Linked DNA regions of Cryptosporangium aurantiacum. The protein of the gene in region 2 interacts with the protein of the main gene of each other region in a pairwise test. Links are inferred from orthologs where the notes say so. Each region holds a gene or a part of one and is shown on either strand. Other genes may lie near its edges.

What was found.
Region 1: the proteins of aceE (region 2) and nth interact in binary tests that used the Escherichia coli proteins (3 or more experiments, as listed by UniProt). The link is inferred for Cryptosporangium aurantiacum from one-to-one orthologs.

Annotation. Positions count from the first base shown.
Region 1 is NZ_FRCS01000002.1:711,118-726,172, forward strand. Bases 2,166-5,154 are described here. They hold nth (endonuclease III), read right to left. Parts: upstream 4,048-5,154; coding sequence 3,283-4,047; downstream 2,166-3,282. Other genes in these bases: BUB75_RS10050 (NUDIX hydrolase), read right to left, coding at 2,166-2,522; BUB75_RS10055 (TlpA family protein disulfide reductase), read right to left, coding at 2,687-3,286; BUB75_RS10065 (serine/threonine-protein kinase), read right to left, coding at 4,028-4,924. Also shown: BUB75_RS10035 (SseB family protein), read right to left, coding at 1-166; BUB75_RS10040 (MarP family serine protease), read right to left, coding at 167-1,348; BUB75_RS10045 (cupredoxin domain-containing protein), read right to left, coding at 1,388-1,768; more of BUB75_RS10050, read right to left, coding at 1,845-2,165; BUB75_RS10070 (Crp/Fnr family transcriptional regulator), read left to right, coding at 5,240-5,914; BUB75_RS47005 (serine/threonine-protein kinase), read right to left, coding at 6,130-8,088; BUB75_RS10080 (adenylate/guanylate cyclase domain-containing protein), read right to left, coding at 8,177-11,683; BUB75_RS10085 (MBL fold metallo-hydrolase), read right to left, coding at 11,841-12,605; BUB75_RS10090 (NUDIX hydrolase), read right to left, coding at 12,602-13,519; BUB75_RS10095 (MerR family transcriptional regulator), read left to right, coding at 13,687-14,475; BUB75_RS10100 (RidA family protein), read right to left, coding at 14,516-14,974; Sp36 family protein, read right to left, coding at 14,971-15,055. UniProt on the Escherichia coli protein: DNA repair enzyme that has both DNA N-glycosylase activity and AP-lyase activity. The DNA N-glycosylase activity releases various damaged pyrimidines from DNA by cleaving the N-glycosidic bond, leaving an AP (apurinic/apyrimidinic) site.
Region 2 is NZ_FRCS01000008.1:255,754-271,139, reverse strand. The notes cover bases 6,764-10,083. They hold aceE (pyruvate dehydrogenase (acetyl-transferring), homodimeric type), read right to left. Parts: upstream 9,706-10,083; coding sequence 6,964-9,705; downstream 6,764-6,963. Other genes in these bases: BUB75_RS26225 (YjbQ family protein), read left to right, coding at 9,908-10,083; BUB75_RS26235 (glycosyltransferase 87 family protein), read left to right, coding at 6,764-6,967. In the rest of the region: BUB75_RS26260 (ATP-binding protein), read right to left, coding at 1-2,671; BUB75_RS26255 (hemerythrin domain-containing protein), read left to right, coding at 2,812-3,471; BUB75_RS46470 (hypothetical protein), read right to left, coding at 3,468-3,641; BUB75_RS26245 (sensor histidine kinase), read left to right, coding at 4,005-5,129; BUB75_RS26240 (response regulator), read left to right, coding at 5,126-5,779; more of BUB75_RS26235, read left to right, coding at 5,852-6,763; more of BUB75_RS26225, read left to right, coding at 10,084-10,312; BUB75_RS26220 (DUF3052 domain-containing protein), read left to right, coding at 10,488-10,925; BUB75_RS26215 (peroxiredoxin), read left to right, coding at 11,004-11,468; BUB75_RS26205 (hypothetical protein), read right to left, coding at 11,686-12,093; BUB75_RS26200 (Fur family transcriptional regulator), read left to right, coding at 12,182-12,652; BUB75_RS26195 (NAD-dependent epimerase/dehydratase family protein), read right to left, coding at 12,605-13,549; BUB75_RS26190 (carboxylate--amine ligase/circularly permuted type 2 ATP-grasp protein), read left to right, coding at 13,859-15,386. UniProt on the Escherichia coli protein: Component of the pyruvate dehydrogenase (PDH) complex, that catalyzes the overall conversion of pyruvate to acetyl-CoA and CO(2).

The DNA.
Region 1 (15,055 bases), on a different replicon or contig from region 2:
GCACCGGAACGACCAGGTCGGCGTCCCGCAGTGCAGCCAAGGCGGCCCCCAACGCCTCCGCGCCAGCCCTCGAAGCGCCCAACGCCGGAGCGCCGGCCGCCGAGGCACCGGCTGCTGAAGCGTCCGACGCCGCCTCCAGCAGACCTTCCAGGTCGCGACCATCCACTCAGTCGCACTCCTGGGTGCTGACCTCCTCGGTGGCCCGCTGACCGCCCACTGCCGCTTCCGTCACCTGATCGACGGTCAGCGCGAACCCGGTCTCGGGCTTGTCGACCGCAGCCGCGAAGACGACGCCGTAGACCGTGCCGTCGGTGGCGAGCAGCGGACCGCCCGAGTTGCCGCTCCGCACCTCCGCGCGCAGCATGAGCACCTCACGCCGGACCTCACGGGACTTGTAGATGTTGTCGCCCTTGATCACTTGCTCGTCGCGGACCCGGGCCGGGGTCGCGGTGTACGGACCGTCCTCCGGGTAACCGACGACGATCGCGTCCGCGTTGCTGGCCACCCGCTGGTTGAACTTCAGCACCGGCGCCTTGAGGTTCTTGACCTCCAGCACGGCGACGTCGACGTCCGGGTCGTACCAGACCACCTTCGCCTCGTACTCCTGCCCGAGTGCCTCGATCTCCACCTCGTCGGTGCCGGCGACCACGTGGGCGTTGGTCATCACGCGATTCTCGGCGTAGACGAAGCCGGTTCCTTCCAGGCGCCGGTCACACGACGGCGCCTGGCCGATCACCTTGACGACCGATGCCTGCGCGTTGGTGACCACCGGGGACGACGCCAGCTCGCCGTCCGGAGGAGCGACCTCGCGCACTTCGGTCGGCGTCAGCGGGCCCAGCACCTGCGGGAAATCGCCCTGCTCTACGACCTCCCCGAAGCGCTCGTACAGCTGGCGCACGGCGTCCGGAACCGCGTTGTTGACCGCGTGGATCACCACTGAACGCCGGACCTGTCCGGCCAGCCAGGGGGACGAGGACGACGCCAGGGGCGTCGCGACCATCCAGGAGACCAGCAGCAGCGCGATGACCGAGACGACTGACCCACCGAAGCCGTCCACGACCCGCAGGCCGGACGACCGCATGCTGGCCCGCACCCGGCTCCCGATCGCGACCGCGAGCACCTGTCCGATCAGCGCACAGCCGAACGCGATCACGAGGGCGGTCGCCACTCGGCTGGTCTGGCTCTCGAACTGGAACGCGATGACCGGAGCTAACTGGACGCCGAACAGCGCGCCTCCGAAGAAACCGACGAACGACAGCGCCCCGACGACGAAACCCTGGCGGTATCCGCTCACTGCGAACCCGATGATTCCGACGACAAGAGCGAGGTCGAGGAGGCTTCCGTCCACTCGGGGTCCTTCCGGTCAGGCGCATCGCGGTGTGCTATCTCAACTGACGTCGATCACACCGACCATGTTCGACGTGAGGTGGAACGTACAGACGAAGTCATAGCGTCCGCGACTGAGCGTGACCTCGATCGACCGTTCCTGATCCTTGGAGACCAGGCCGGTATTGATCTTGACCGGGCGGACCTCCAGATCATGAGGTGTTCCGCCAAGTGTTCGCAGTGTGATGCGCAACTTGCCGGGCTTCGCCTTGATAACTGACGGTTCGTAACGGAGCTGGTCGTCGCCGGTGACGGTGACCGTCTGCATGCCGTCGGAGCCGACCGTCGCGCTCGCCATCGTCGTCGGTGATTCGCTCGCGTCACCAGCCGGTCCGCCGCCGGAGCACGCCCCGACGAGCAGCACGGGGACGACGACGGCCACGAGGGGGCCAGCCGCCCCGCGGCGTCGCGACGAGAACACAGGGCCACCGTAGCTGGCCGGTCCCAACCGCAGACGCTCAGCGCACCGCGTCGGGTGGCCGCGTCCGCATCGCCAGCGCCAGATCCTCGGCGGGCAGATCGCGCATGTTCCTGCGGTTCCACGGCCGGGACCAGCCCCCGAGGTCGAGGACGAACGAGATGAGGCCCGCGGTGAAGCCCCAGACGAACATGTCGCTGACGCCGAATCCCGGGCCGAGCACACCGCTGGGGTGACGAACCCGGAAGCGATTGTCCGGGTCGACGAGCTCGGCGATCGGTACCCGGGCCACGGTCGCGACCTCCGCCGGGTCGGCGGGTCCGACCGGATGCGGGTTCTCCCACCATCCGAGCACTCCGGTGACGACAAACCCCGAGACCGGGATGAGCACCGGGGGAAGCTCGCCGATCACGCGCACGGAGTCCGGGTCGAGCCCGACCTCCTCGTTCGCCTCCCGCAGCGCGGTGCCGATCGGTCCGTCGTCCTCCGGATCGGTCGCGCCGCCGGGAAAGGCCGGCTGGCCGGCGTGCTTGCGCAGGGTGGCGGCCCGCTGCAGGAGCAGGACGTCCGGGCCGTTCTCGCCCTCGCCGAACAGGATCAGGACCGCGGACGGACGTCCGCTGCCGTCCGGCGCCGGGACGAAACGGGAGATCTGCTCGCTACGGACGCGCGGCAGCGCTTCGACCAATCGGTGCAGGAACGTAGGCAGCGCGTCCACGCCGGGTTCGGGGTGGCCGGGCGTGTCAGGTCCGACGTCCGGGAAGGCCCCGCTCACGCCGTCCTCGTTTCTCGCTTCGTCACCAGACCAGCGTGCACTCCGCGCTCACGATCGCACAGTCGCCCACGTGTCACCACGAACGAGAAACCCCGCGGCGGGTGGCGTCATTCCACCTGGACGCCGAGATGTTGCCTGACGAGCGCCCTGAGAGTGGTGTCGGTGAGCGGTGTACCGCGGTATACGTGGACGACTCGACCGTCCGCGGCGACGAACGCGGTCGCCGGCAACGCGTTGACGCTGAGCGCCTTCCGTACCCGTTCGCCCCGGTCGAAGACGTTGGCGAACGTGACGTCGAGATCGCCTGCCGCCGCGACCGCGCGCTTCGCGTCGTCGGACGTGTTGACGCCGACCACCGTCAGCCGGTCACCAGCGGTGCGCGACAGCCGGACGAAGGCGGGCAGTTCCTCGCCGCACGGCGGGCACCAGGAGCCCCACAGGTTGAGTACCAGCGGTCGGCCGGTCGGGGCGCCGACCGTCACCGTCGAGCCGCTTCCGTCCATGCAGGGCAGCGCGGGGACGTCGGCGAGCGGGCTGTCGGCGCGCGGCGAGCCGGTCGGCGCGGGACAGGCCGCGAACCCGCTACCGCGGAACGAGGCGGCACCGGTCGACGCGGCGGTGGCGGGCTCCTCGGCGTCCCCGCCGTTGCACCCGGCGACCAGCGCCAGCGAGACGGCGACGGCGGCCAGTCGAAACCGCGTGCTCATGCCCCGACGAGCGACGCGAGTTCGTCGACCCTGGGCCCCTTGAGCAGCTTCACCGCGGTCGGCAGGTCGGTCGGGCCGGCGCCGTACGACGGGCACAGCGGCGCCAGCGTGCAGGCACCGCAGGCGGGCTTGCGGGCATGGCAGACCCGTCGGCCGTGGAAGATCAGCCGGTGGGAGAGCATCGTCCAGTCCTTGCGGGGGAACAGGTCGCCGACGATGTGCTCGACCTTGACCGGGTCTTCCTCCGCGGTCCAGTGGAACCGCCGCACCAGCCGCCCGAAGTGGGTGTCGACGGTGATGCCCGGTACGCCGAACGCGTTCCCCAGGACGACGTTCGCGGTCTTGCGCCCGATGCCCGGCAGCGTGACGAGCTCGTCCAGCGTCCGGGGTAGTTCGCCGTCGAATCGTTCGACCAGCGCCTGACCCAGCCCGATCAGCGAGTTGGTCTTCGCTCGGAAGAACCCGGTCGGCTTGAGGATCGTCTCCATCTCGGTCCGGTCGGCACCGGCGTAGTCCTCGGCCGTGCGGTACTTCGCGAACAGCGTCGGAGTCGTGAGGTTGACCCGCACGTCGGTCGTCTGCGCGGAGAGGATCGTCGCGACCGCGAGCTCCAGCGGCGTCGTGAAGTCGAGTTCACAATGCGCGTCGGGGTGGGTCTCGGTGAGGATCCGGTGCATCCGGCGAGCCCGGCGCTTCAGCGCGAGCGGACTCTCCACGGCAGCAGCATTCACGCGGAGAAGACTACGTGTCCCCTCCGACACTCGGGCGGAGCCGTGGGAGGCGAGCGGTGGGCTGATCGGCGACGTCGTGGTCGGCGCCGGGAGCCCCCGGGTCCGCGAGTCGCTCCGGGGCGGTGCCGAGAGCCGCCCGCTGTGCCCGCAGCGCGTCCCGCAGCGCACCAGCGGTGGGCAGCCGGTTCTCCGGCTCCCGCGCCATGCCGGCTCGCAGCACCGCGACGACCGAGTCCGGAACGCCGGCGATTCCGGGAACCGGCGCCGAGTGCAGCCCTGCGATCTCAGCGTCGGTGAGGTTGCCCCCGCCCCTGGGCCACCGCGGCGGACGGCCGGTGAGGAGCGCGTAGAGCGTCGCGGACAGGCCGTAGACGTCGACCGCGGGCGTCGGACGGCGCGACCAGAACATCTCCGGCGCCGCGTACGCCGGGGTGAGTAGTTCCAGCGTCGACGTGGACTCGGTGGTGGGGTCGTACCGCGCGGCGAGGCCGAAATCCGCCAGCTCGGGGTGCCCGTACCGGTCGTACAGCACGTTGGCGGGCTTCACGTCCCGGTGAACGACCCCGACCCGGTGCGCGGCCGCGAGCGCGTCCGCGATCGCCACCCCGACGTCGAGCACCTGGGTCAGCGGCATCGAGCCGTGCTGACGGAGATAGTCGGCGAGCGAGCCGGCCGGACACAGCTCCATGACGAGGTAGGCGCGACCGTCGGCGGTGATCCCGGCGTCGTGGATGTCGATCACGTTCGGATGTCCGGAGACCTGCCCCGCGGCCCGCACCTCGGCGCGGAACCGGGATCGGTCGGCCTCGTCGAGCAGCACACGATGGTCGATCTTCACAGCGACCTCGCGGCCGATCGACTCCTGGAGCGCCCGGTACACCGTGGAGAAACCACCGCTGCCCAGCACAGACAGGATGGTGAATCCTGGGACCGAGGCAGCACCCTCCACCCGGCCTCCCGTCGTTGCTGTGACGGCGCGACTGCCGTTCCGCCACCCTACGATGTGCGCCTCCACGCCCGAGTCGGACACCGGACACCCTCGGTATTTGTGCATTCAGCCGCGTTTTTCCAGGTAGCCTCTCGCGCGAGAACCGAAACGATCAAGGCCGTCGCGTTCGGAACGCGAAATGACGACTCGGGGCGTCGGGAGCGGGTCATTGCCCGCCCCGTCCCACGCGCCCCATAGACTCACCGACAGTCGGCCGCTGCTGGAGGTGGGGTCATGGACGAGGTACTTGCCCGCTCAGGGCTGTTTCAGGGGGTCGAGCCGGAGTCAGCTGAGGCTCTCGCGGCCCACCTGGAGTACCTCGACATCCCGAAGGGTCACACGATTTTCTCCGAAGGAGAACTCGGTGACTCGCTTTATATCGTGATGTCCGGGAAAGTTAAGGTGGGCCGCCGCGCTGCGGATGGTCGAGAAAACATGATCGCGGTGATGGGGCCGTCCGATCTGTTCGGCGAGCTGTCCCTGTTCGACCCCGGTCCGCGAACCGCGAGCGCGGTCGCGGTGACCGACGCCAAGGTCGCCCGGATGCGGCAGCAGTCGCTCCGGCCGTGGATCACCAACCGGCCCGAGATCGCCGAGCAGCTGCTGCGGGTGCTGGCCCGTCGGCTCCGTCGCACCAACGACGCGCTCGCCGACCTGATCTTCACCGACGTGCCCGGCCGCGTCGCGAAAAACCTGCTGCAGCTCGCAAAGCGGTTCGGGACGCGGGAAGGCACTGCGCTGCGCCTCACCCACGATCTGACGCAGGAGGAGATCGCGCAGCTCGTCGGCGCGTCCCGGGAGACCGTGAACAAGGCGCTGGCCGACTTCACGTCCCGCGGTTGGCTCCGCCTGGAGGGCAAGAGCGTCGTGCTCCTCGACCCCGAGCGCCTATCCCGCCGCGCTCGTTAGTTCTGCACGGCCTGGTCAGGGCGACGCTGGCAGGCGAGCGCGAGGCCTTGAGTATGACCTATACGAGGCGGCCTCGCGCTCGACTGCCAGCCCCGCCCTGACCAGGCTCCAGGTTCAAACAGAACAGAAGCACGCGCCTGGCGGCGCTTTTCAAACAAACTGCGCGCTGTGGACGCCGTCCGCAGCGCGCAGTTTGTTTGAACGTGGCAGGCCGGTCACCTCACGAAGTAGGCCCGGCGTAGTTCGTCGGTGCCCTTGCCGGCCAGGCAGCGGAACTTTGTGGCCCCGAACGCGGACGCGGTCGTCCGCCACCCACCGGCGTCCTGGCCGGTTGCGGTCAACACCGCGGTGAGCACCGTCGACGAGCACAGGAACTGCACGTGCGGGTCCGCCTGCAGTGCCTTCGGGTCGGTGCCGCCCGTGCTCGAGGACAGCGTCCCGATCACGTACGTCTCCCAGGTGTGGTTGTTCGTGCACCCACGAGCCCGCACCGAGCCATTGGACTGGTCGCGCCAGCACTCCGGTTTCGCCGGGCACTGAGCCTGCATGCCGGACCCGGTCGCCGCCAGCACCGCCACCTCGCACGCGCTGTCGAACGCGTTCGCACCGGCGGTGGACGTCGGCATCTGGTCAAGCGGGAAGCCGGGCAGCTCGCCGCTGCGCGTGGGGGACGGTTGCGGCGGCCCGGTCGTCCGCGGACCCTCGACCGGCTCCGTGGTCGCCGGCGGCCGCGGCGGATCGTCGGAGCCTCCCAGGAGGCCCGTCACGGCGAGCCCGATCCCGCTGGCGACGATCAGCGCGGCCACCACGATGCCGACGATCACCAGCACGCGCTTCGTCCCGCGTGAGCTCGGCGGCCCACCCGGCGGCGGAGCGTTGAAGCCGCCCGGCGGCGGACCGTACGGCGGCTGGTACCCGCCGGCCTCCGGCTTGCCCGGCGCGTACGTGCTACTCGGGAACACCGAGGTCGGGTTGGCCCCGCCCCGCGGCTGGTTGTACGGCGCGGACGGGGCGGGCGGACCGCTGTGCGGCGCGGGCGGTAGACCGCCCTGCTGCCACCCGCCGGTCACCGGACCGCTGGACGCGGCACCGTACCCGCCGCCCGAGGAGGGCGGCCCTGACGAGGGCCCGGACGGCGGTCCCGACGGCGAACCGGTCCGGCCGCCGTACACCGAACCGGCGGCGGCCGCGCCCGACGCGGGCGGACCGGACGACGGCGCTCCGAACGACGGCGCCCCCGAGGACGGTGCTCCGGAGGACGGCGCGCCCGACGACGGCGGACCGGACGACGGCACCGGCGGCACCGCGCCGAACGCGTGGCGCGACCCGGTATCGGCGTCGAGGTCCATCGAGGCCAACGCGTCCCGCAGCTCCGCGGCCGACGGGTACCGGTCCTCGGCGTACGGCGCCATCGCCTGCCGCAACACGTTCGAGAACGACGCCGGGACGCCCGGGATGTCCGGAACCGGCTCGTCCAGCATCATGACCATCGTGGCGAGGCTCGGCGTCCCGGTCTCCGGCCACCGCGGCGGACGCCCGGACAGCAGCGCGTACAGCGACGCCCCGAGCGCGTACTGGTCACCCAGCGGCGTCGGCGGCTCCATCCGGAACACCTCGGGCGGCGCGTACGCGGGCGTCAACGCTTCGATCGTCACCGAGAGTTCCCGGCTCGGGTCGGGCAACGCCGCCAGACCGAAGTCGGCCAGGCCCGGCACCCCGTACCGGTTGATGAGGATGTTCCCGGGCTTCACGTCCCGGTGCAGGATGCCGTTGTCGTGCGCGGCCTGCAGGGCGTCCGCGATCTTGACCCCGACGTCGCGGACCTCCACCGGCGACAGCGGGCCGTGCTGCCGCAGCCGCGACGCGTACGAACCGCCGGTGCAGAGCTCCATGACCAGGTACGGGTGGTTGTCCTCGGTCACCCCGGCGTCGTACACGTTGACGACGTTCGGGTGGCCGGACATCCGACCGGCGGCCTCCGCCTCACGCAGGAAGCGACGCCGGTCACGCTCCGACTCCAACGAGCGAGTGTCGATCTTGAGCGCGACCTCACGTCCGATCGAGTCCTGCCTGGCCCGGTACACGGTGGAATACCCACCACGGGCAAGAACGGTCAGATCGGACAGACCGGCCACCGGTGATGCCGGCTGGGTCCCGGACGCCTCACTTCGCACTGGACGACCGTACCGACTTCCCGCGAGTCGTGGGCCGTGAGCTGTCTCGCGGCAGACAATCTTTCCGACCGCTCGGCTGACCCTCTGACTACTCAGGGCGAGCAAGCGCGTGCGCCAGAGCGACACGGTCACGCACCGTATCGCTGGCTGCCCGCTCCGAGGCCTGCTCCGTCCCGTAGGCGAGCGCCACCGCCTCGTCCGCCGCGACGAGGGCCTCCGGCAGCGCCCCGGAGGCCGCCAGCGAGACCGCCAGCGCCCGCCGGGAAACGATCCGGCTGCGGATGTCCTCGGCGGGCACCCGGGACGCCCGGCGCGCCCACTCCAGCGATTCCTGCGCCCGGCCCGCCTCCAGCAGGACACCGGCGTAGTGCGCGAGCGCCTGACGCCGAGGGAACAGCAGCGACGGGCCGCTGGCGTCGTTCACCACCTCGCCGAACAGCTTGATCGCGCCGTCCCGGTCACCGCTCAGGCGGCGGGCCTGCGCTTGCAGCACAAGCGGGCCGACCCGGGTGGACGGGTCGACCTCCAGCGGCGCGATGAGCTCCAGCGTCCGGACGGCGTCCGCTTCGGCCGCCGCCACCTCGCCCGAGCCGAGATGGCAGTAGCCGCGCACGGTCAGCGCGATACCCGCGGTGAGCGGGTGACTGATCTGCGCGCCGACCTCCAGTGCCTCGGTCAGCAGCTCGACGGCCTCGTCCAGGCGGTCGAGCCCGCGGGCGATCACCCCGCGGACGGTGAGCGCCAGACTCGCGCCCCACGGGTCGTGCCCGGCGACGAACGCGGCGTGCGCCAGGTCGGCCTGGTCCGTGGCGTGAGTGAGGTCACCCAGCTCGGCGGCGGCGAACGCGTCCACGATCCGGAGCGCGGCCACCGCCCACCCGTCGGCGACCCGCTCGGCGTACGGCACGAACTTCTCCGCGAGGCGGCGCGCCTCGTGCAGGCGTCCCTCCAGCAGTCGGACGAAAGCCGTCGTGCCACGTACCCAGGACCGGCCGGCCGGGTCGTCGAGCCGGGCGAACACCGCCCGCGCCTCCTCCAGCACCCGGTCGGCGCGGTCGAAGTCACCCCGGGTGGTCGCCGACCACGCCAGATGCTGCAGGGCCCAGGCGGTACCCGGCCCGTCGTCGGACGCCGACGCGACCCGGTACGCGGCGGTGAAGCGACGCTCGGCCAGCGGCAACCGGCCGCTGAGGTAATCGAGCATGCCGAGCCGCCGGAGCGCCTCGCTCTCGCAGTGCGGCAGGCCGGCTGCCCGGGAACGGCGCAGCGCCGAACTCCACGCCGCGACCGCCGCCCTGGTCTCGCCGACCGCCCGCAGCGCCTCGCCCTTGACCAGCAGCGCGGCGACGGCCACCGGACCGTCCCCCACCGCGACCGCGGACGCGATCTCGCGCGCCTCGTCGGCCCGACCGCTGGCCAGCAGCGCCCGCGCTCGGAGCAGCCGGAGGTCGTCGACACCAACCGTGCCCTGGGCCCGTTCCGGCAGCAGCGCGATCGCCCGGTCGAGCAGGCCGAGTGCGCGGGCCGGCTCACCGAGCGCGATCGTCCGCTCGGACAGCCGGTGCAGCGCGGCGACCCCGATTCCGGCGACCTGCCGGGCCTGGTGCTGGGGCGGCAGCGACATCTGGTCGGCTAGCCGCAGTGCCCGCTCGGCGTGGCGCGCGATGAATTCGTCGCGTTCCACGTCGGACAGGCCGCGCACCGGCTCGCCGTCGGCCCAGCGGGCGATCCGGGCGTGCCGCGCGGCCAGGTCGGCGTGCCCGATGCCGCTGTAGGCCGCCTCCCGCATCAGCGCGGTGACGAAGCCGTATCCGCCGCTGGCGGTGCGGCGGAGCATGCGTCTGCTGATCAGGTCCGCCAGCGCCCGGTCGAGGTCGGACGCCGCGGTGGCCAGCGAGCGGCGGCTACCCCGCAGCTCCTCCAGCGCACCGGCCGGAACCCGGTCACCGACGACGGCCGCGTCCCGCAGGACCGTGCGTGGGTACGGCGGCAACGCGTCGATACGGGCGGTCAGCACCGCGGCCAGGTCCGAGGAGAGCAGCCGCCCGGCGAAACCACCCGGCGCGAGCCGCCAGCCGCCGGCTCCCCCGGTCAGCCGTCCCTGCTCGACCAGCAGCGAGACCAGCTCGGCCAGGTAGAACGGGTTGCCCTGGGCGGTGGCGAGCAGCCGGGTCTCGTCCGCGCGGTCGAGCGGGCCACCGAGGTACGAACGCAGCAGCCGGGAGACCGCGGCACCGGTCAGCGGCGGCAGCGGCAGCGGCTCGGCGGCGGCCAGCCGGGTCAGCAGCCCGTGCGTCCGGACGAGCTCAGGACGACCGAGCAACAGCAGGAGAACCGCACCGTCCAGCCGGTCGACGAGCCCTCCGATTGCGTCCAGCGTGTCCGGCGAGGCGTTGTGGACGTCGTCGAGCTCGACCAGCACGGGGTCGGTCGCGGCCAGCCCGGTGAGCAGCGCTGCCAGCACGGCGGGCGTCCGCTCCCGGCGTCCGGCCGCGGTCGAGATGCCCGGGACGCCGCTCAGCGCGTCCACGTCGGATTCCACCCCGACCAGGTCGAACAGCACCTCGACGCCACCCGGCCCCAGCCCGGGATCCGGCAGGTCGGTGGCGACCCGGCGGATGCGCTCGGCGATCCGGTCGCCCCGCTCGTCCGGCTCGACACCGCACGCCTGCCGGACCAGGTCGGCCAGCGGCGCCAGCCGCCCGGTCTCGCCGAACGCCGGGCAGCGGGTGGACAGCGTGCGGGCGCCGTACGAGTCACCCACCATCCGGGCGACCTCGGCACCGAGCCGGGTCTTGCCCGCCCCGGCCTCCGCTGTGACGACGACGACGCGCGGCTCGCCCTCGTCGACGACCTCCGCGAACCGTCCGAGCAGGCGTCCGGTCTCGACCTCGCGTCCGACGAACGGCGCCTCGTCACCGAGTCCCGGCCGGATGCCGGGGGCGTCGCGCAGGCCGAGGAGCTCGTAGGCCTCGACCGGCTGACGCTTGCCCTTGAGCCGCAGCGGTGGCAGGCGACGCCAGGCCGCCCGGTCGCGTGTGGCGCGCTGGGTACGGGCGCCCGCATAGACCGCGCCCATGCCGGCGGCGTCCGACAGCCGGGCAGCGGTGTTCACGGTGTCGCCGATGACCGTGTAAGAGAGGGCAGCTTGCACACCGGCGACCACTTCGCCGGTGTTCACCCCGACGCGCAGCCCGAGGCGGCGTCCACCACCCAGCTCGTCCTCGATCACGCGTTTGACCGCGCGCTGCATGGCCAGCGCCGAGCGGACCGCGCGCTCCGGATCGTCCTCATGGGCGACCGGAGCGCCGAAGACGGCCATGATGCCGTCGCCGGTCAGTTTGTCGACGTGACCGCCGAAGGCGGTGACGGCCTGCGCGCAGGCCGCAAGCACCCGGTCGGTCAACCTGCCGACCCGCTCCGGGTCGAGGTCCTCCGACCAGGCGGTGAAGTCGGTGAGGTCACCGAACAGGACCGTCACGACCCGGCGTTCGGTCGCGAACGCGGCAGGCTCGACGTCCGGCAGGCGGGTACCGCAGTGATGGCAGTACCGCGCGCCAGGCACCGCGACCGTGCCGCACACCGGACACGTCATCGTCGGTACCCGGTCAAAGGCGGCGGTGCCATCGGTAGGGCCGGGCACGTCAATCGTCGGTACCCGGTCAAAGGCGGCGGTGCCATCGGTAGGGCCGGGCACGTCAATCGTCGGCCCCCGGTCAAAGGCGGCGGTGCCATCGGGAGGGCCGGACAGGTCATGGTCGGTCGGCCACCCGGAGGTAATCGAGCTGGGCACGCACCGAGAGCTCGGCGGCCGGCCAGACCGACCGGTCGACGTCGGCGTATACGGTCGCGACCACCTCGGCGGGTGAGGTGGCTCCGGCGGCCACCGCCGCCTGGACCTGCGCGAGCCGCTCGGCCCGGTGGCGGAGGTAGTACCCGGCCACCGCCTCCGCGTCGGGTAGCACCGGGCCGTGCCCCGGCAGCACCGGGATCGAGCCCAGCCCGCGGAGCCGCTCCAGGCTGGTGAGGTAGTCGCCGAGCTGGCCGTCCGGCCAGGCGACGACCGTGGTGCCCCGGCCGAGGATCGTGTCGCCGGTGAGCACGGCTTCCTCCCCGACGACGAACGAGACGGAGTCCGCCGTGTGACCGGGCGTTCCGAACGCCCGGATCCTCAAGCCCGCGACGTCCAGCGGCTCACCGTCCGCGATCAGCGCCTGGCCGCCGACCGCGTGTTTTGGGTCCAGCGCGAGCACGTCCGAACCGGTCATCTCGGCGAACCGACGGGCGCCCTCGGCGTGGTCCGGGTGGCCGTGGGTGAGCAGCGTCGCGACGACCGGGCCGTGGGCGGCCACCTGCTCCAGGTGCGACGGCAGCAGCGGACCGGGGTCGACGACCACGCAGCCGCTCGCACCCGGCGCACGCAGCACCCAGGTGTTGGTGCCGTCCAGCGTCATCGGTCCGGGGTTGTCCGCGCGGACGAGCGTCGCCCAAGCCGGAACCCAGTCGGGCAGCGTCACGTCGTCGACCCCTTCTCGGGCTGCGTCGCCGGAAGCCGCCCGTGTCGCGCGATACCGGCCAGCAGGCCGGAAACGAACTCCGGCGTCACACCGGCGGGCAGCAGTTCGAGCGCGTCCGACGGCAGCGTGAGCTGCGGCCCGCCCTCACCCCGCTGATACACGGGCTGGATGGGGCGGATCGTCCGGGTCTCGGCCGCGGCGAACACGTCCGCGAGCGTTCCGAACTCGGTCAGGCTCAGCAGCGTGGACGCCGTCGGCGGCAGCATGCCCAGCTCGCCGCGCTCGACCGTGGCGAGCGCCTCGGCCGGACGGAGCCAGAGCCCGCGGGTCGCTTCGCCGGAGGGCTGCTGCACCTGCTGACCGGCAGGCAACCCGGCGACGAAGAACCGCGTGTCGAACCGGCGTTTCTCGGCCTCCGGGGTGATCCAGTGCGTCCACGGGCGGACCAGGTCGGTCCGGAGGACCAAACCTCGGGAGTCCAGCAACGCGGGCAGCGTGGCCTCGCCGGCCTCCAGCGCGGCCCGGTCGTGCGCGAGGTCGGCCGCGCCGGGGAACGATTGCCCGTCGGCCGGCTCCGCCAGCAGTACGCCGATCTCCTCGAACGTCTCGCGAACCGCCGCGGTGACCAGCGCCCTGGACAGGTCGGCTGCGGCCCCGAGCGGCCAGCCGGCCGGGTCAGGGCCGCGCCAGGACCCTTCGCGGACGTAGTCCCCCGCATCGACCGAGCCGCCGGGAAACACCGTGAGCCCGGCGAACGCGGCGAGGTGGGTCGACCTGACGAGGAGATATGCCTCGATGCCACCGGGCGCGTCGCGGAGCAGGATCGTCGTCGACGCGTCGCGGGGCGTGGGCGGTCGCGGGTGCTGCGCGGGCCGTCCTGCGTCTGCGGCCTCGGCCGGCACTCCGGGAACCATGAGGGCATCGTAGGTCGTGGAGGGCTGTCGTCGACCTGCTGTCGGCGATCTGGGCTCCGTCGTTCGCTTCGCAGCCCGGTACGCGGTCGCCGTCGTGGAGTACGGTGCCAGCTGTGACGGGGCGCGACCGCAGAGATCACGGAGAGTCTGCCACTATCCCCACCACCGTGCTGCCCTCCGCCGACACTCTCGCCCAGCGGCAGTTGCCGACCGATCTGAGCGTCGAGCAGTTGGCCGAACAGTGCCGGGTGAGCGTCCGGCTGGTCCGCGCGCACCAGTCCCGGCGGCTGCTGCACCCGCCCCGCCGGGTCGGCAGGCGGAGCGTGTACGACCACTCGCACATCGACCGGCTGGAACTGATCCAGCGGTTACAGCGGGCCGGGTTCTCGCTGGCCGCGATCCGGGCGCTGCTGCAGACCGGCCACAACGCGCCGGAACTCGCGCTGGCCTGGCACGCCGAGGGCCTGGCGATGCGGTTCCCGTCACCCACCGACACCTCGGACCCCGACCTGCAGGTCGAACCCGAAGGCGTGGCCGACCTGCACGCGCAGCCGGGCGCCTGGGAGGCGCTGGAGTCCTACGGGCTGGTCAGCCGCGCGCCGGACGGCAACTGGCACGGCACCCACCCGGTGCTGGTCGCGGTCGGCCGCCGGGCCAGGGAGATGGGTCTGCCCTCGACGGAGATCACCCGGCTGCAGCTGCGGGTCGCGGCCGCCGCGCTGGAACTCTCCCGGGAGATCCTGGAGGCGTTCACGCCGATCTTCGCGCTCCGGGCGCCGGCGCCGCGCCCCGGCGACGACGCGGCCGAGAACGGCCTGGTCAGCGACCGGACGCGTCTGATCGAGGACTACGCGGGTATGTCGTCGGTGGCGACCGCGCTGGTGAGCGCGACGTTCGAGGTCCAGCTCAGCCGAGTCGTGCGAGGCGTCGTCGGCATCCCGTCCGCCCCCGTGTGAAAGACCTACCGACGCCGGAGCGCCGGTAGGTCTACACAGCTCAGCGCACCTCGACGATCAGCTCGACCTCGACCGGGGCGTTCAGCGGCAGCACCGCGACACCGACCGCGCTCCGCGCGTGCTTGCCGGCGTCGCCGAACACGGCACCGAACAGCTCGCTGGCGCCGTTGACGACGCCCGGCTGGCCGAAGAACCCGGGTGCGGACGCGACGAACCCGACCGCCTTCACGACCCGCACGACGTCGTCCAGGTCGACGACCGAGGCCACCGCGGCGAGCGCGTTGAGCCCGGCCGTCCGGGCGAGCTCGTACCCGGTCTCCGGAGAGACTTCGGCGCCCAGCAAACCGGTGACGGCGAGCTTGCCGTCCACCACCGGAAGCTGACCGGAGGTGTAGACGTACGAGCCGGTGCGCAGCGCGGGCACATAGGCGGCCACCGGGGCCGGCACGGCGGGCAGCGTCAGGCCCAGTTCAGCGAGCCGTTCTGCGACCTTGCTCACTGGCCTTCCTTGGGCCGCTTCAGGTAGGCGACGAGTTGCTCGGCGTTCGGGCCGGGCACGACGGCGACCAGTTCCCAGCCG
Region 2 (15,386 bases):
CCGCGGCGCGGCGGTGCCGGTCGAACGCGTCGACGTCCCCGGTGGCGGCTGCGACCTGCGCCGACGCCTGCTCACCGAGCAGCGCGAGCAACACCCGGCCCGACCGCCGTCCGACGTCCAGCGCGGTCCGGGCCAGGTCCCGCCGCCGCTCCAGTGGAACGCCGAAGTACGACGTCCGCAGCGCGGCCGCGGTCGCGAGACCGATCAGGTCCGGGTCGCCGGAGCGCCCGGCGAGGGCCACCGCTTCGTCGGCCAGTTCCCGGCGCCGGGCGGCCGAGATGCCGGCCGCCGGGTCCTCGGACTCGTTGACCAGCGCGCACAGCAGCCGGCAGCGGTCGTCGTCGTCCGCGCTGCTCGCCAGCAGCGCGGAGACCTCCGCGACCAGCGCCGGATCGTGGTGCCGGAACCGGCCCTGCAGCCAGAGCGTGGGGACGGCCCACGCGGTCATCGCGGTGCCGAGCAGCGCCGGATTGGCCGCCGCCCTGGCCAGCGCGATCGCCTCACCTCGCGCGACGACCGCCTCCGCGCGGGCGCCCTGGGTGGTCAGCGCGCGGCAGAGCGAGAGCAGGAGCGCGACCCGGTCGCGGGCGGGGGAGCCTGCGGTCGCGGCGGCGTCCGCGGCCTGCCGCCAGAGCCGCGCGGCCTCGGTGTACGCGCTCCGGCTCTCGGCTTGGGACGCCGCGCGCCCCGCCGCCGACGCCGCGGCGGCGCTGTGGCCAGGGCCGGCCAGGGCGTAGTGGCGGGCCAGGGCCGCGACGTCGTCGGGACGGACCCGGCTGACGGCCTCGGCGACCAGCCCGTGCCAGCGCGAGCGGCGGGGTGGCGAGATCTGGTGGTACAGCGCGTCGCGGGTGAGCAGGTGGCTGAACCGCAGCCGGTCGCCGTCGGCCTCCAGGAGCCCGGCGACCAGAGCGGCGTCCACCGCGTCGAGCACGTCGTCCTCGTCGACGCCGGTGTCCTGGAGCAGCTCCAGCAGGACGTCGAGGTCGACCTCGCGGCCCACGACGGCGGCGAGTTTGAGGACGGTTGGTCCGGGGGCGGGCAGCAGCGAAACCCGGTGCCGGACGACGTCCAGAACACCGGCCGGGACCGCGGGCGCCTCGGTGGTGCCCAGCAGCAGTCCCAGCTCACGGGCGTAGAACGGGTTGCCGTCGCTGCGCCGGACCGCGTTCGCGACCGCGAGGTCGTCCAGCGGGCGGGCCGCGGCGGCCCGGACCAGTGCCTCCACCGCCTCGGCGGGCAGCGCGCCGAGCGGCACCCGCGCCGGGTGATGGCGCGCCACCTTCGCCAGCGCCGACTCCAGCGGCCCGGCGACCTCGCCGTCCCGGTACGCGACGACGGTCGTGACCGCGGCCCCGTGCAGGTTCCCCAGCAGGTGGCACAGCAGGTCGAGCGTCGCCTGGTCGGCGCGGTGGGCGTCGTCGAGGATCAGCAGCAGCGGACACTCGGCGGCGAGCGTCCGGAGGAACGTGGTGGCCGCGTGCCGCAGCCGGAACCGGAGCGTCGCCGGGTCGACGTCGGCGGGCGCGCTGTCGTCGACCAGCAGCGGTCGCAGCTCCGGGACGTCGTCCGCGCCGGGCAGTGCCCGCAGCAGTTCCACCCAGGGCCAGAGCGCGGGGGCGCCGTCCACTTCGGGGCAGTGTCCCCAGGCGACGCGCCAGCCCTGCGAGCGGCGGTGCCGATCGAGTGCGGTGAGCACCGCGCTCTTTCCGCTGCCCGCGTCGCCGGTGACCAGCGTGAGCGGCGCTGAGGCGTCGCGCAGCCGGGCGAGAACGTCGGCCCGCCCGAACAGCGCGGGCGGCGGTACCAGCGCCACGCCCTCGGTCAGGGCCGAGACCCCGGCTCCGGCGCCGGCCCAGGCCTCGGCCCCGGCCGCCGGCCCAGCCGACGCCGAGGTGGCCGACGCCGCCGTGGCGGGCGCTGCGAGGGACTGTGCTGTCAGCGACGGGGCCTGGGCGAGGATGTCGGCTTCCAGCGCGCGTAGCGCCGGCCCCGGATCCACGCCCAGCTCGTCCCGCAGCGACTCCCGCGCCCGTCGCAGGGCCCGGAGCGCGTCGGCCTGCCGGTGCGCGCGGTAGAGCGCCAGCGCCAGCAGCTGCCACCGCTGCTCCCGCAGCGGTTCATCGTCGACCATCGCTTCGAGCTCGGCGATCAGCGGGCCGGTGTCACCCCGTTCCAGGCGGACGCCTGCCAGCGTCTCCCGTGCCGCCGACCGCAGTTCGCCGAGTCGCGTCCGCTCGGCGACGGCCCAGGGCGCCTCCGGGTAGTCGGCGTACGGATCGCCGCGCCAGAGGTGCAGGGCGGACTCCAGCCCGTCCGGGTCACCGCGTTTCACCGCCTGCTCGAACCGCCAGGCGTCCACCGCGTCGACATCCACCCGCAGCGCGTAGCCGGCGGGCAGGCTGACGATCAGGCCGGTCCTGGCCCGCGCCGGACGGTCGGGTTCCAGCGCCCGGCGGAGGTGCGAGACGTAGGCCTGCAGCGCGCTCTGCGGCTTCGGTGGCGGTTCGTCCGGCCACAGCGCCCCGATCAGCCGCTCGGCGGGCACCACCGCACCCCGGGCGACGACGAGCAGGGCCAGCACGGCTCGCTGACGTCGGCCACCGAGGTCGATCGGTTCACCGTCGCGAGACGCGCTGACCCCGCCCAGCACGGCGAACTCCAGCCCCACGGCGGGTCACGCTAGCCGTCGTCACCGCACCGGACCGCGTAACGGTCAGCCACCCGACTGGGCGGATCAAGCGCTCCGCAAGAGCGACTCAAGAGCGCGGGGTGACGCTGCCGGCGACAACCGACCGACCGGAGGATCCGATGACCACCGCCACCGCTCACCCCGCCGTGCCCGACCTGTCCGCGTTCCTGCTCGCCCACGCGGGCTTCCGGGTGGAGTTCGGCCGCCTCGCCGAAGCGCTCCCGCACCCGCGGGACGCCGCCCACGCGGCGCTGCTGGAGGACCAGGCCGACTTCCTGCTGTCCTACCTGCACCACCACCACAGCGACGAGGACACCGTGATCTGGCCGTGGCTGCGGGAGCGAGCCCCGCGCTCGGCGCCGCTGCTGGACGAACTGGAGGAGCAGCACGAGCAGATCGACCCGGACGTCGCCCTCGCGGGCGATCGGTCCCGCCCGGTCGCCGAACGCGCCGCGGCGTTCGCCCGGCTCCACGTGGCGCTGAACCGCCATCTGGACGACGAGGAGCGCACCGCGGTCCCGCTGATCCACCAGCACGTCAGCCACGCGGAGTGGCTGGCGCACGGGCAGGAAGTGGTCAAGAGCTACGACAAGAAGCGACTGCCGCTGCTGTTCGGCTGGGCGTGCGGCGCGGGTGCTCCGGCGTTGGTCGCCCAAGCGCTGGCCGAGTTCCCGGTGCCGATCCGGGTGCTGTTCCGGCTGGTCTGGTGGCCGGCCTACCGTCGTCGGCACCAGGCGCTGTACGGGACGCCGCTGCGCCGCCGCGCCGACCGTCCTTAGAGCGGGCTGGTGGGCGGACCGGCGCCGGGGCGCTGGCTCGGGAAGACCACGCCGGGGGGCGGACCGGGCGGAGCGTCCGACGGCGACGGCGGCCGCTCCGGCGCGACGTTCCACGTCAGGGTCACCGAAACCGGGGCACGGGCGCCGGGCGTGGGGGACTCGTAGGTCACGTCGACTCGATCCGGTCGTCCCGGTGCACCGTTGCAGACGCACTGCGCGAGCCACGTCCCGGAGGGCGTCCGGTCGGGACCGTCCGGCGCGGAGCTAATGACGACAGCTGTTCCGTCGGAGAGTCGGACCTGGTCGGGCACGAGGGATCGCCTCCTTAGCGGGAGCCCGGCCGGTTCGGGGCATGGGGCATCGCAGGCGTCGTTGATCTGAGATGACCGGTGTTGCGCGGACGGCCGGGGTGACCACGCGCTAGCTGGGGGTTACCCGCTCATCCGGGGGGCAATCGGATCGAACCAGGGTGGCCTCGGGGCGTACGCCCGCAGGCCACTGTGTGGACGGCGTCGCGTCGTTACGGTGGCCGGATGGATGGTGCCCTGCCGCAACGTCGAGTCTTGGCGCTGGTGTCGGTGGTGGTCGTGGTGGTGCTGAGCCTCCTGTACGTGCTGCCGTACGGAACGGCGGGGGCGGCCGGTCCCTGGCTCGTGCCCCCGCTGATCGTGGTACTGGGCTGGCCGCTCGTGGCGCTGCGGCGCCACCCAGTATCCGCGCTGTCGGTGGTGCTGCTGTCCACCGTGGCCCTGACCCCGCTGCTGGACGTCGAGGTCGTCGGGCCCGTGGGGGTGCTGGCGATGGACGCGGCCGTCGGACGGCTCGCGGCCACCCGGTCCTGGCGGGTCTCGCTTCCGGGCGCGGTGGTGGCGCTGCTGGTCCAGGCCGCGCTCGCCGCGACGTTCTACATGACGGCGGCCGACGACGCTCAACGCTCGATCGCGCTCCTGACGCTGATCATGGTCTGCGTGTGGACGATCGGGAACTCGGTGCGGCAGCGCAGCGAGTTCGTCCGGGCGCGGCGGGTCGAGGAGACCGAGCGTGCGGTCACCGCCGAGCGCCTCCGCATCGCCCGCGACCTGCACGACCTGATCGCCCACAGCATGGGCGTGATCGCGATCCAGGCCGGCGTCGGCCGCCGCGTCATCGACAACCGCCCCGACGAGGCCCGGAACGCGCTCGACGCGATCGAGACCACCAGCCGGGAGACGCTCGCCGAGCTGCGCCGGACGCTCACCGCGCTCCGCCGCACCGAGCCCGAGGGCCTGCCGACCGCGCCGTCACCCGGTCTCGCCGACCTCGACCGGCTGATCACCACGGCCGCGGACGCCGGGGTCCGGGTGGAGGTCGAGCGCACCGGCGCGATCCGGGACCTGCCGGGAGATCTCGACCTGTCCGCGTACCGGATCGTCCAGGAGGCGGTGACGAACGTCGTGCGCCACGCGAGCACCGACCGATGCCGGGTCCTGCTGGACTACCGCGACGACGCGCTCTCGATCGAAGTGCTCGACGACGGGCCCGGCACCGGCGCGCCCGGCACCGGATACGGCCTGGTGGGAATGCGCGAGCGGGTGACGCTGCTCAACGGACGATTCACCGCCGGGCCGCGTCCCGAAGGCGGGTTCTGCGTGGCGGCGTCCATTCCGGTGCCCTCATGATCCGGATCGTGCTCGCCGACGACCAGCCGCTGATCCGCACCGGCCTGCGCGTGCTGCTCTCCGAGACGCCGGACCTGAAACTGGTCGGCGAGGCGGCAACCGGCACCGAGGCGGTGGCGCTGGCCGAGCGGCTGCTGCCGGACGTCGTCGTGATGGACCTGCGGATGCCGGAGATGGACGGCATCGAAGCGACCCGCGCGATCAGCGCGGCCACCCCGGACGTCCGTGTGCTGGTGCTGACGACGTTCGACGACGACGAGTACGTCTACGGGGCGCTGCGGGCCGGAGCCAGCGGCTTCCTGGTCAAGGACATGGGGCTGGACGAGATCCTGGCGGCGATCCGCGTGGTGGCCGGCGGCGACGCGCTGATCGCACCGAGCGTCACCCGGCGCCTGGTCGACATGCTGGCCGGCCGCACGGCAGCCCCACCCGAGCGTCCGTCGGCCAACGGGATCACCGACCGGGAACGCGAAGTGCTGACGCTGGTCGGACGCGGACTGTCGAACGCCGAGATCGCGTCCGAGTTGTTCATCAGCGTCGCCACCGCCAAGGCGCACGTGGCGCGGCTACTGACGAAGCTGGACGCCCGCGACCGGGTGCAACTGGTGATCCTGGCCTACCAGTTCGGCCTCGTCAGCCCACGGGATTAAGCCTGCTGACCAGGGGCGATATCGCCCGCGGAGCGATGTGGACGGACGGTGCCCGGCGGCAGCGTCTAGCGCATGTCGAAACTGCGCGTCGCGTTCGGGGTCCAGCTGCTGGTCGTGGTGGTGTTCACCCTGCTCTGGAACCCGCTGGACTTCTCCATCTACCGGCTCGGCGGGCAGGTCGTCGGCGACGGCACCCGGCTCTACCTCGAACAGCAGGCCGCGCACTGGTTCACGTACACCCCGTTCGCGGCGGTCACGTTCGTACCGCTCTCGGCGGTGCCGCTCGTGCTCGCGCGGACGCTCTGGGCACTGGCGTCGGTTGCCGCGTTCGTGGTCGCCTGCCGCGGAGTGCTCGCGCTGGCGGGCTATCGGCGCGTGCTCGCCGTGGTGGTCGTCGGCGGGCTGCTGCTCGAGCCGGTCTGGCACTCGCTGTTCCTGGGGCAGATCAACCTGATGCTTTGTGCGCTGGTGGTGACCGACCTGCGGCGGGGCGCGTCCGGGAGGTGGGCGGGCATCGGCATCGGGATCGCGGCGGCGATCAAGCTGACCCCCGGGATCTTCATCGTGCTGCTGCTGGCCGCGGGACGGGTCCGGGCCGCGATGATCGCCGGGGCGACGTTCGCCGGCGGGACGCTGCTCGGGTTCCTGGTGGCCCCGGATGCCTCGCTCGTGTACTGGCGGGACATCTTCTACGACACGACGCGGGTCGGCGTGCCGTACGTCAGCAACCAGTCGCCCTATGGGGCGCTGGTGCGGCTGCCGGGTGAGGTCGGCGGGTGGTACGTCCTCGTGCCGCTGGTCCTCGGAGCCGTCGGGATCGGAGTGGCCGCCGTGTACGCCCGGCGCGGGGACTGGCTCGCCGCGCTGGCCACCACCGGGCTGACCGGTCTGCTGGTGTCGCCGATCTCGTGGAGCCATCACTGGGTGTGGGCGCTACCGGCGCTGGTGGTGCTGGTGCGGGACGGTTACCGCCGAGCCGCTCTGGCCGCCGTCGTGGTGTTCGCGACGTCGCCGATGTGGGCCACCCGCCTCGTCGACCGCCCGGGCGAGCCCTGGCTCGCCGTGCCGTTCACGGTCGTCCAGAACGCGTACCTGCTCCTCGGGCTCGCACTCCTCGCGCACCTCACGCTGTGCCTACAGAAACGCTCCGGCACCGTCGAAACGGCACCGGAGCGTGTTCTGGCTTAGGACGCGCCGCCGGTCTCGCCCGGAGGGGCCGCGGTCACGTCGTCGATGCGGTACTTCGCGACCGCGTCCGCCGCCACCGAGGCCTCGATCTCGCCCCGGCGGGCCAGCGCCCGCAGCGTCGCCACCGCGATCGACTCGGCGTCCACCTTGAAGTGCCGCCGCAGCGCGTGCCGGGTGTCGGACGCGCCGAACCCGTCGGTGCCGAGCGAGGTGTAGTCGCTCGGAACCCAGCGCGAGATCTGGTCCGGCACCGCCCGCATCCAGTCGCTGGACGCGATGACCGGCCCCTCGGAGTCGGCCAGCTGGGCAGTGACCCACGGCGTCCGCGGCTCGGCGTCCGGATGCAGGAGCGCGTCACCGTCCGCGGCGACCGCGTCCCGCCGGAGCTCGGTCCAGGACGTCACCGACCACACGTCGGCCGAGACGTTCCAGTCCTCGGCCAGCAGCTGCTGGGCCCGCAGGGCCCAGGGCAGTGCGACGCCGGACGCGAGCAGCTGCGCCCGCGGCGCGCCGTCCACGGTCCGCCGCGACGGCGCGAACTTGTACAGACCCCGGAGGATGCCCTCCTCGGTCACGTGGTCCGGCATCGCGGGCTGGACCATCGGCTCGTTGTAGACGGTCAGGTAGTAGTAGATGTTCTCCGGGTCGTCCCCGTACATCCGGCGGAGAGCGTCCTCGGTGATCACCGCCACCTCGTACGACCAGGCCGGGTCGTACGAGACGACCGCCGGGTTCGTCGAGGCCAGCAGCAGCGAGTGGCCGTCCTCGTGCTGGAGCCCCTCGCCGTTCAGCGTCGTGCGGCCCGCGGTGGCGCCGAGCACGAACCCGCGGGCCAGCTGGTCGGCGGCCGCCCAGAACGCGTCGCCGGTCCGCTGGAAGCCGAACATCGAGTAGAAGATGTAAACCGGGATCATCGGTTCGCCCTGGGTGGCGTACGACGTCCCGACCGCGGTGAACGACGCGACCGAACCGGCCTCGTTGATGCCCTCGTGCAGGATCTGGCCCTGCTGCGACTCCTTGTACGCCAGCATCAGCTCGCGGTCGACCGAGGTGTAACCCTGGCCGTGCGGCGAGTAGATCTTGGCGGTCGGGAACAGCGAGTCCATGCCGAACGTCCGTGCCTCGTCCGGGATGATCGGTACGAAGCGGGCCCCGATGTTCTTGTCCTTCATCAGGTCCTTGAGCTGCCGGACGAAGGCCATCGTGGTGGCGATCTTCTGCTTGCCGGAGCCCTTCTTCAGCTGCGCGTAGGCGTCCTTGCCGGGCAGCTGGAGCGGCGTGGCCTTCACGACCCGCTTGGGAACCGAGCCGCCGAGCTGGCGACGACGCTCCATCAGGTACTGGTACTCGTCCGAGTCCTTGCCGGGGTGGTAGTACGGCGGCAGGTACTTGTCGAGCTTCTCGTCCGGAATGTCGATGTAGAGCCGGTCGCGGAAGGCCTTCAGGTCCTCCACCGTCAGCTTCTTCATCTGGTGGGTGGCGTTGCGGGCCTCGAAGTGGCTGCCCAGCGTCCAGCCCTTGATCGTCTTCGCGAGGATCACGGTCGGCTGGCCGGAGTGCTCGGTCGCGGCCTTGTAGGCGGCGTAGAGCTTCCGGTAGTCGTGGCCACCACGCTTGAGGTTCCAGATCTCGTCGTCCGAGAGGTGCTCGACCATCTTGCGGGTGCGCGGGTCGCGCCCGAAGAAGTGCTCGCGGACGAACGAGCCGGACTCGGCCTTGTAGGTCTGGAAGTCACCGTCCGGCGTGGTGTTCATGAGGTTCACCAGCGCGCCGTCGGTGTCGGCGGCCAGCAGCGGGTCCCACTCGCGGCCCCAGACGACCTTGATGACGTTCCAGCCGGCGCCGCGGAAGAACGCCTCCAGCTCCTGCATCACCTTGCCGTTGCCGCGCACCGGGCCGTCGAGCCGCTGCAGGTTGCAGTTGATGACGAACGTGAGGTTGTCGAGCTCCTCGCGGGCGGCCAGGCCGATCGCGCCGAGCGACTCGGGCTCGTCCATCTCACCGTCGCCGAGGAACGCCCAGACGTGCTGCTTGCTCGTGTCGCGGATGCCGCGCGACTGCAGGTACCGGTTGAACCGGGCCTGGTAGATCGCGTTGATCGGGCCGAGACCCATCGAGACGGTGGGGAACTCCCAGAAGTCCGGCATCAACCGCGGGTGCGGGTAGCTGGACAGGCCGCCGCCGGGGTGCGAGAACTCCTGCCGGAACCCGTCGAGCTGGTGCTCGGTCAGCCGGCCCTCGAGGTACGCCCGCGCGTACATGCCCGGGGACGCGTGCCCCTGGAAGAAGATCTGGTCACCGCCGCCCGGGTCGTCGTGACCGCGGAAGAAGTGGTTGAAGCCCACTTCGTACAGGCTCGCGCTGGACGCGTACGTCGAGATGTGACCGCCGACCTCGACGCCGGGACGCTGCGCCCGGTGCACGAGGATCGCGGCGTTCCACCGCATGTACGCGCGGAGCCTGCGCTCGATGTGCTCGTCGCCGGGGAACCACGGCTCCCGCTCCGGCGGGATGGAGTTGATGTAGTCGGTGCTGCGCAGCGCAGGTACGCCGACCTGCTTCTCGCGGGCACGCTCCAGCAGGCGCAGCATGATGTACCTGGCCCGCTGACGGCCGGCGTTGTCGATCACTGCATCCAGCGACTCGAGCCACTCGGACGTCTCCGTGGGGTCGATGTCCGGGAGCTGACTGGGCAGCCCGTCGCTGATCACCGGGAGCCGTTCGCGTGAGTTCGCCACGTCGATCCTCGTCACACTCGTCGGTGGGTAGGTCCGGTCGATCACGGTCGGCGACCGGCCGAGGCCACTTTTCGCTTTACCGATCCATCCTGCCCCCTGGTGGCCTGGATGGTTAGCGCCGGGGGACCGTTACTGGTGGGTAGTGTGTTCGCCCGCACCACCCGTCGCAGCGGACACGGAGGCGACGGGCAGGATAGGGGATGTGGACAGCGAGATCATCACCGTCCGTACCGGATCCAAGCCGGTCGTGCTCGACCTGACGGACAAGGCGTCGGCGTTCGTCCGAGGTCGGGGCGACGGCCTCCTGCACGTCTTCGTCCCGCACGCGACCGCAGGCCTGGCCGTCCTGGAGACCGGTGCGGGTAGCGACGACGACCTACTGGCAGCGCTGGAGGACCTGCTGCCGGCCGACGACCGGTGGAAGCATCGGCACGGCAGCCGCGGGCACGGGCGCAGCCACGTGATGCCCGGGCTGATTCCGCCCTATGCGTCGCTGCCGGTGCTCGGCGGCGCGCTCGCGCTGGGAACCTGGCAGAGCCTGTGCCTGGTTGACCTGAACGTCGACAACCACGATCGCCAGGTCCGCTTCTCGTTCCTCGCCGGGTGAGTGTGAGGGGGCCTGACCTGCGGGTACAAACCTGGCGCAGGTGGTCCGTCAATACCCGGTGGGCGCGACGCGTCGCGTCCATCTGAGGCCAACACTTGCGTTGCGCTGGATGAATGTGTGGACTACCGGACTAGGCGGCGACGCGCCGCCATCAGTAGGAGGAGGGAACCGAAGAGTGAGCGCGACCGCGGGTCACGCCGACGGCGTCAAGAGCCCGGCCGACCGGCTCGGCATCCAGCCGGGCATGGTGGTCATGGAGATCGGCTTCGAGGAGGACTGCGCCGAGGAGCTGCGTGACGCCGTTGCCGACCGGGTGGGTGACGACCTGGTCGACGAGGACTCCGACGAGGTCGTCGACGTCGTCATGCTCTGGTGGCGGGAGGACGACGGTGACCTGTTCGATGCACTGGTCAACGCGCTGAGCCCGCTCGCCGACAACGGCGTCGTCTGGCTTCTGACGCCGAAGGCCGGCCGGCCGGGGCACGTCGAGCCGAGCGACATCAGCGAGGTCGCTCCGACCGCTGGCCTTCAGCAGACGTCGAGCATCAGCGCCGCGCAGGACTGGTCCGGTGCGCGACTCGTCGCACCGAAGGCGGCGCGCTCCAAGCGCTGACCTGGGCCGCCCGCCGGCACCGGCAGCGTTCGCTCCGGTGCGTCTTTGGCGTGCGTTCACTCGAGGAGGGACAAACTCATGCCCGTCGAGGTCGGTGACCTGGCCCCGGACTTCACGCTCGCGGACCAGAACAACCAGCCGGTGTCGCTGTCGTCGTTCAAGGGCGACAAGAACGTGCTCGTGGTGTTCTATCCGCTCGCGTTCTCCGGGGTGTGCTCCGGCGAGCTGTGCGCGCTGCGTGACGACCTGCCGCGGTTCCAGAACGACCGCGTGCAGATCCTGACGATCAGCGTCGACTCGTTCTTCGTGCACCGGGTGTGGGCGGACCAGGAAGGTTTCGACTTCCCGCTGCTGTCGGACTTCTGGCCGCACGGGGCGGTGGCGCAGAGTTACGGCGTGTTCGACGAGCAGAAGGGCTCCGCGCGGCGCGGGACGTTCCTCGTCGACACCGAGGGCGTCGTGCGGTGGAAGGTCGTCACCGAGCTCGGCGTCGCCCGCTCGGCCACCGACTACGCGAGCGCGCTCGCGGCCTTGGAGTCGTGACGGGGGTTCGCGTTACGGGTGGCGGGCTGCGGCCCGCTACCCTCAGAGGAGTCCCATCCGGGCGCATAGCTCAGCGGAAGAGCACTCGCCTTACAAGCGAGGGGTCGTAGGTTCGAACCCTACTGCGCCCACCTGCACGGCCCGCCCAGAACGACGCTGGACGGGCTCCACCGCCGTTTTCTTAAGGGAGGGCCGTCCCGCCGTTATTGGGCGTTCGCTACTGCGGCGGGCACTCGGCGGGGAGGTCTCGTTCCAGGATGTTCGTGGCTCTGGCGTAGTCGGCGCCGCGGATGGCGGTCGCCATGTTGTCGCCGATCAGGGCCAACTCCTGATCGGCGGCTTTCCGGGCCTCGCCCGCGAACCGCTCCCACTGCACCGGGTCCGGGTTGCCGCCGAACAGCGCGGCCATGTCCATTGCCCAGTCGCAGAGCTCCGCGTGCGTCAGCGGCACCAGCGGTCTCGTCTGCAGCGGCGACGGCGACGGCGACGGCGAGGGCGCCGGTAACGCGCTGGAGGTGACCGGGGCCGGGCTCGGCGGCGTCGGCGTGGGAGCCGGATCGTCGTCGCGCAACAGCGAGCAGCCGGCCACGGTGGCGAGCAGAAGCAGAGCAGCGAGGGCGCGCACGGCGCCGAGAGTAAGGGCAGCCGCCCCGTGCGGGAAGATTCTTTCGGGTCCGAGGATTGGATCTGTTCCAGCTTGGTAACCCGGGTCCGTGGTTACCACGACCGACGAGAACCGGGAGCGGCTGCGTTCGGCCGGCCTCCGGATCACCACGCCGCGCCTCGCCGTGCTCACGCTGCTCGCTCAGGGCGGCCATCACACGGTCGACGAACTGACCGACGCCGTCCGCGCGCGCATCGGCGCGGTGTCGACCCAGGCGATCTACGACGTGCTGGCCGCGCTCGTGGACAGCGGCCTGGCCCGGCTGATCGAGCCGGCCGGGAGCGCACGGCGCTACGAGGCGCGGGTGGCCGACAACCACCATCACCTGGTGTGCCGGGATTGCGGCCGGATCGAGGACGTCGACTGCGCGATCGGCTCCGCGCCCTGTCTCGTCCCCTCCGACCACCGCGGCTTCCAGCTGGACGAGGCCGAAGTCACCTGGTGGGGCCGGTGTCCTTCGTGCGTGGCCAGGTCAGCAAACGGCCAGCGCGTCGCTGGACTCCCAGAGGTCGCGGAGTGACGTTTCCAGGGAGCGTGTCGGGGCCCAGCCCAGGGCGCTCCGGGCGGCGCTCACGTCGCACTGCTGCCACGGCACCGCGGTGTCCCGGTGGATTCCGCCACCGTCGGTCCGCAGCCCGCCGGTGTAACCGGCCAGCGTCAGCAGCGTGTTCACCATCTCGCGCACCGGTGTCGCCACCCCGCTGCCGACGTTGAGCACCGAGGGCAACGCGCCGTGGCCGCGCGGCCGGAGCGCGGCCATCGCGACCGCGTCCGCCACGTCCCGGACGTCGACGTAGTCGCGGACGTCGTCCAGCGGGCCGGTGGCGATCACGCCTGCGCCCTCCGCCTCGACCTGGCGCAGCTGCGCGACCACCCGCCCGGGGATCGTGGTCGTCGGCGCCTCCGGGCCGATCGGCGTGGTCACGCGCAGCGCGACCGCGTCCAGACCGGCCGCGGCCGCGGTCCGCACCAGCCAGGTGGCGGCCAGCTTCGAGAGGCCGTACGTGGAGACCGGCCGCTCCGGCGTGTCCTCGCTGGCCGCGATGCCCGCGGGCACGCGTCCGTACTCGGCGGCCGAGCCGACGTGCACGAGCCGCATCGGCTGCCCGGATGTGAGCAGCGCGTCGACCAGGTTGCCGACCGCAACCAGGTTGTTCGCGGCCATCGCCGCCGGGTCCGTGTTCGGTGCGGAGGCGGCGCCCGCGCAGTTCACCACGGTGTCGGGGCTGACCTCCCGGACCGCGTGGGCGACCCCGACGACACCGTCGGTCAGGTCGAGCTGCACGTCAGCGTGGACGTCGCCGCGCCGCGCGACCGTGATGACCGTGACGCCGGGCTCGGATGCGAGCCGGGCCCGGACGTGGTGCCCGACGAACCCGTCCGCTCCGAGCAACAGGAGTCGCGTCTGCGTCGTCATGGCACCGTAATGCCCTAATTGTGAGCAAATCACGCCTGTGAATTCCGGCGGCGCCGAGCGTTCCGATCGAGCGAGGTTCGCTCTGGTCCGGGTAGGGCACCATGAGTTCGGCGCCCGAACAGCAGGATGAACCGGACGATGGGGAGGTCTCGATGTGTTGCCGGGAATTTACCGGCTCCTCACGGCTTGGGTACGCAAGCCGGAAACCATCGGGGCTCGCTAGTCCAGCCGCCAGTGGGCGGCACACGCAAAGGCGGTGGATAGGTGGGCGGAGAGCGTGAGGCTGTGGTGACGCCGACGGTTCGACAGGTGGCGGACGCCGCCACGGTCCGGGCATCGGAGCCGTTGACGCTCGGCGTCGAAGAGGAGTTCCACGTCGTCGACCTGGACAGCCGCGAGCTGGTCCCGCGTGCGCCGGAGCTGCTCGCGCACCTGCCCGCCGCGTCGTACTCGCCCGAGCTGCACCGCTCGGTGGTCGAGACGAACACCCAGGTGCACACCAGCCTGGAGCGGCTCCGCGACGAACTCGTCGCGCTCCGCCGCCAGGCCTGCGAGGTCGCGGACGCCGTCGGACTGGGCATCGTCGCCGCGGGCACGGTCCCGCTGGTGGACGTCGAGGAGCTGTCGGTCACTCCGAACGCCCGCTTCGAGCGGATGCTCGACGACTACCAGCTGCTCGCCCGTGAGCAGCTGATCTGCGGCGCGCAGGTCCACGTCGGCCTGCCCGACCGGGACGTCGCGGTCGCGGTCGCCCAGCGGGTCTCCCAGTACCTGCCGGTGCTGCTGGCGATCTCGGCCAGCTCTCCGTTCTGGATGGGGGAGGACACCGGTTACGCGAGCATCCGGTCGTTGCTCTGGCAGCGCTGGCCCACCGCGGGTGCCAGCGGGCTGGTCGAGTCGGCCGAGGACCACGACGCGCTGGTGGCCGAGCTGATCGCGTCCGGGACGATCACCGACCCCGCGATGATCTACTTCGACGTACGGCCGTCGGCTCACGTCCCCACGCTCGAACTACGGGTCACCGACGCCTGTCCCGCAGTCGACGACGTCGTCCTGCTGGCCGGTCTGTTCCGGGCCCTGGTCCGGCGTGAGCGCGACGCGGTGGCCAACCACTACCCCCTGCCGCGCATTCGGGGACCGCTGCAGCGGGCCGCGATGTGGCGGGCCGCGCGTTCCGGGCTCGAAGGTGACCTCGTCGACCTGTCCGGGTTCGCACGTCCGGTACCGGCCGCCGAGGCCGTCCGTGGGCTGGTCGACTCGCTCCGGCCGCAGCTGGAGGCCGCGGGCGACTGGGAGTACGTGTCGGCGCTGGCCGGTCAGGCGCTGGCCCGCGGCAGCGCGGCCGACCGCGCGCGGCGTGCGTTCGCCCGCCGCGGCCGGCTCGCCGACGTCGTCGACATGCTGCTGGCCGAGACGCGCGCCGGTGGCGCGGTCACGGTCGGCGGCTTCGGTGGCCAGGAGGCGCTGCTCGCCGGCTACCTCACCGGCGACGCGCTGGTGCGCCCCGACGGCGACGAGGTGATCGCCGAGGACGGCAGCGTCGTCCCCGCGTACGAGCCGATGCTGCAGGTGCTGGAGCGGCTCGGGGCGGGCGGGATCCGCGACCGGGAGAAGGAGCGGGACGCCGAGCAGCGGTCCCACCGGATGACGTTCCGGGTGGCCGGCGAGACCACCGCCCGGCTGTTCCCGTTCGACGTGATCCCGCGGATCGTCCAGGGCGACGACTGGGAGGCGCTCGGCCGCGGCCTGGTCCAGCGAGCCCGCGCGCTGGACGCGTTCCTGCGGGACGTCTACGCGGACCGCGAGGTCGTCAACGACGGCGTCGTCCCGGCCTGGG